Regions from separate parts of the Roseateles sp. DB2 genome, predicted to be linked through region 2. Evidence: riboswitches for the same ligand, from Rfam matches in the RefSeq annotation. Region 2 holds a riboswitch; the other holds the start of a gene.
What was found. A riboswitch is a leader RNA that binds a small molecule or an ion and turns the genes downstream of it on or off. The one in region 2 is predicted to bind S-adenosylhomocysteine.

Region 1 (2,197 bases), on a different contig from region 2:
CCGGCGCGGGCCCAGGACCTGATCCTGGCCTGGCGGGTCAAGGACTACCGCGCCGGTGACCTCGAAGCCCGCTACCGCCGCCTGGCCATCGAGGAGGACTGCTTCGTCAACTACGGCTTCCTGCCCCGCGAGCATCTGGCGCTGATGCATCCGAGGGTCGCCCGCAAGCCCTGGGATCGCCCCACGCAGGCCCGCGCCGCGGAGCTGCTGGCCCATATCGCCGAGGCCGGCCCGCAGCATCCGGCCCAGGTCCAGGCGGTGTTCGACCACGGCCAGGTGCGCGGCTACTGGGGCGGACAGTCCAATGCCGTGACGCACCTGCTGGACGGCATGCACTATCGCGGCCTGCTGCGCGTGCACCGCCGCGACAGCGGCACGCGTGTCTACGAGGCCATTCAGCACCCGCCGCAGGACGACAGCCCGGCGGCCCGCCTGGCCCGCGCCCAGGCGCTGCTGGACATGGTCCTGAAGCTCTACGCCCCCTTGCCCGCGCGCAGCTTCGGCTACCTGGGCACGCTGCTGCGCTATGGCGCACCGCATCTGCAGCCCGAGATCCGCCAGCTGCTCAAGCAGGCCCGGCAGCGCTATCCGCATGCCGAGGTCGAAGGCCAGGTCTGGTTCTGGCCGGCCGATGAAGACCCGCGCTCGCGCCGCCACCAGCCCCATGCATCGCTGCGGCTGCTGGCCCCCTTCGATCCCGTCGTCTGGGACCGCCACCGCTTCGAGCTCTTCTGGGGCTGGCCCTATCGCTTCGAGGCCTACACACCGGCGGCCCGGCGCAAGATGGGCCACTACGCCCTGCCCCTGCTGTGGGGTGAGGAAGTGCCCGGCTGGGCCAATCTGAAGGTGGTGGGCGGCCGGCTGCAGTGCGAAACCGGCTTCGTAGGGGCCCGCCCGCGCGGAGCGCATTTCGAGACCGCGCTGGACGAGGCGCTGGCGCATCTGGCGCGCTTCCTGGGGCTGGAGGACCAGTGCCCGGGCGAAGGCTGAATTGCCGCACCGTCCATGCCCAAATTCACGCACCACACCGCGCGCAGCCCCTACAATCCGCGCTGATCCGAGGAGCGTTGCAACCTTCTTCGCCTGCAAAGGGCGGCAGAAGGCCAGGCTCGGAACCGGTCGAGCGATCCACCCTCTGGATCCCGCCACTCTGCAACCGCGCTCACCCGCTGCCGTCAGGCCTGGGGTGACCGTGTCTTCCTCGACTCCCCGCGCCCGGCGTCAGCGGCTTCAGACCATGAAGGAGCCTGCCCATGAACGCCGCTGCCACCGAAAAGTACAAGATCGCCGACCTGTCGCTCGCCGACTGGGGTCGCAAGGAACTCAACATCGCCGAGCACGAGATGCCCGCGCTGATGGCCATCCGCAAGGAATACGCCGCCAGCCAGCCCCTGAAGGGCGCGCGCATCGCCGGCTCGCTGCACATGACCATCCAGACCGGCGTGCTGGTCGAGACCCTGCAGGCCCTTGGCGCCGAGGTGCGCTGGGCTTCCTGCAACATCTTCTCCACCCAGGACCACGCCGCTGCCGCTCTGGCCGCCCGCGGCACGCCCGTCTTCGCCTACAAGGGCGAGACGCTGGAGGACTACTGGGACTACACCCACCGCATCTTCGAGTTCGGCGCCAAGGGTGAAGCGGGCGAAGGCCCCAACATGATCCTCGATGACGGCGGCGATGCCACGCTGCTGATGCACCTGGGCCAGAAGGCCGAGAAGGACCTCTCCGTGCTGGCCAACCCGGGCAGCGAGGAAGAGCGCATCCTCTTCGCCGCCATCAAGGCCAAGGTGGCGCAGGACCCGACCTGGTACACCCGCAAGAGCGCCGAGATCATCGGCGTGACAGAAGAGACGACCACCGGCGTGCACCGCCTGAAGGAGATGAGCGCCAAGGGCACCCTGCTGTTCCGCGCCATCAACGTCAACGACTCCGTCACCAAGAGCAAGTTCGACAACCTCTACGGCTGCCGCGAGTCCCTGGTGGACGGCATCAAGCGCGCAACCGACGTCATGGTGGCCGGCAAGATCGCCGTGGTGGCCGGCTATGGCGACGTGGGCAAGGGCTCGGCCCAGGCCCTGCGCGCACTGTCGGCCCAGGTGTGGGTGACCGAGATCGACCCCATCTGCGCGCTGCAGGCCGCGATGGAAGGCTACCGCGTGGTGACCATGGAATACGCCGCCGACAAGGCCGACATCTTCGT
Region 2 (2,197 bases):
GCCGCTGGCGCGTATGGCCTGCCAGCATTCCTCGGTGTCCTCGGTGATGAAGTCGGTGATGCCATGCACCAGAGCGTGCGAGAGCCGCTCCTCGACCGTACCGGCACGCCAGGCCAGGCGGGCGCTGTCGTCCTTGGCCGCGCCCTTGGCGCTCTCGGCAACCTCGATGAGGCGCTCGCCCGCGTCCGGGCGGCGGTTGAGCACCACATCCTCGACCCGCTCGCGCAGCACGGGCTCCAGCTCGTCATAGACGCCCACCATGCCGGCATTGACGATGCCCATGTCCATGCCCGCCTGGATGGCGTGGTAGAGGAAGACGGTGTGGATGGCCTCGCGCACCGGGTCGTTGCCGCGGAAGCTGAAGGAGACGTTGGACACCCCGCCCGAGACCTTGGCGCCGGGCAGATTGGCCTTGATCCAGCGCGTGGCCTCGATGAAGTCGACGGCGTAGTTGTCGTGCTCCTCGATGCCGGTGGCGATGGCGAAGATGTTGGGGTCGAAGATGATGTCCTCGGGCGCGAAGCCCACCTCCTCCACCAGGATGCGGTAGGCGCGCTGGCAGATCTCGGTCTTGCGCTGGAAGGTGTCGGCCTGGCCCTTTTCGTCGAAGGCCATCACCACGGCCGCGGCGCCGTAGCGACGCACCAGCGTGGCCTGGCGCTTGAACTCGGCCTCGCCTTCCTTCAGCGAGATGGAGTTGACGATGCCCTTGCCCTGGATGCACTTCAGCCCGGCCTCGATCACCTCCCACTTGGAGGAGTCGATCATGATGGGCACGCGCGCGATCTCGGGCTCGGAGGCGATGAGGTTGAGGAAGCGCACCATGGCGGCCTTGCTGTCCAGCATGGCCTCGTCCATGTTGATGTCGATGATCTGCGCGCCGTTCTCCACCTGCTGGCGGGCCACGGACAACGCGTCCTCGTAGCGCCCCTCCAGGATCATGCGGGCGAAGGCCTTGGAGCCGGTCACATTGGTGCGCTCGCCCACGTTGACGAAGAGCGTGCCCTGGCCGATCTCCACGGGCTCCAGGCCCGAGAGCTTCATGGGCTGGACGACGGTGCTGGACGGTGTGGACATGGGGACCTCGGCGATGCGAAAGCTGCAGCCTTCTTGCTGCAGGGGGCCGGGGCAGGACTCACCTCGGCCGCCAGGGATTGGGGACTCGGTGAGCGTCGTTGGCAGGGCAGCCCCAGTTCCTGGGCCACCGGGTTCGAGCCTGGCGCTGACCGGCGGACGCCGGTCGGGGCGTCGCAACGCTCCTCGAACGTGCCGGATTTTACGCACTCGCAGGGTTTACGCGCGGCTTTCACGTCCTGGCTCAAGACCATACTGCGCCGCGTCGAAATAATTCCTGATCGTGGAACTCGTCCCCCTTCCTCCTCACAGCCTGCGCATCGGCCAGGTGCTGACCTTCTCGGTGCGCGACGCCGAGGGTCATCTGCTGTTCGCGGCCGGCCAGACCCTGCAGAACACCCCCCAGGTCCAGGCCCTGATCCAGCGCGGCGCCTGGGTGCTGGCCCATGAAACCAAGGAATACCAGAAGGCCCTGGTCCACAAGATGGACACCCTGATGATGCAGGGCGCCTCTCTGGCCAGTATCGTGAAGGTCGAGGCCGACTACCGCGTCGAACGGCCCCAGCGCACCGTCGCTGAGCTCAGCGAACCAGTCTTCTGGACCGACCTGCACCTGCGCGCCCACAGCCTGCTCAAGGACCCTCGCGAAGACTTCCTTGGCCGATTGGAAACCCTCCGCGAGGAAGCCCTGCAGCGATTCCGCCAGCGACCAGACGCGGTGCTGACCCTCCTGGTCCACGACGCGTCCCAGGACTTCCAGCGCTACAGCGCCCGCCACGCCGTGCTGTGCCTGCTGGTCGCGGACCTGGTGGCCCGCCAACTGGGCTGGGCCGAGGAAGGTTCGCGCGCCCTGCACAACGCAGCGCTGACCATGAATCTCAGCACCACGCTGCTGCAGGACCGGCTGGCCGCGCAGGAGGACAAGCCCAGCGAACGCCAGCGCGTGGAGCTGCGCGAGCACGGGGACCGCAGCGCCCAGCTGCTGCGCGAGCTGGGCGTTCATGACGAACTGTGGCTGGGCGCCGTGCGCCTGCACCACGAAGCCGGCCCCGGCGCCCTGGCAGGGCGCGTGGCGGTGGACCAGTTGGCCCGCGTGCTGCGCCGCATCGACATCTTCGGCGCC

Region 1: another riboswitch for S-adenosylhomocysteine. It lies ahead of ahcY (adenosylhomocysteinase); the one in region 2 lies ahead of metH (methionine synthase).

What each region holds. Positions count from the first base shown of each region.
Region 1 is NZ_JBPZGY010000002.1:376,105-378,301, reverse strand. It holds gene ACS5PK_RS04190 (DNA glycosylase AlkZ-like family protein) at 1-990, shown strand, start outside; S-adenosyl-L-homocysteine riboswitch at 1,054-1,171, shown strand; gene ahcY (adenosylhomocysteinase) at 1,254-2,197, shown strand, end outside.
Region 2 is NZ_JBPZGY010000008.1:12,411-14,607, forward strand. It holds gene metH (methionine synthase) at 1-1,077, opposite strand, end outside; S-adenosyl-L-homocysteine riboswitch at 1,161-1,268, opposite strand; gene ACS5PK_RS13495 (HD-GYP domain-containing protein) at 1,358-2,197, shown strand, end outside.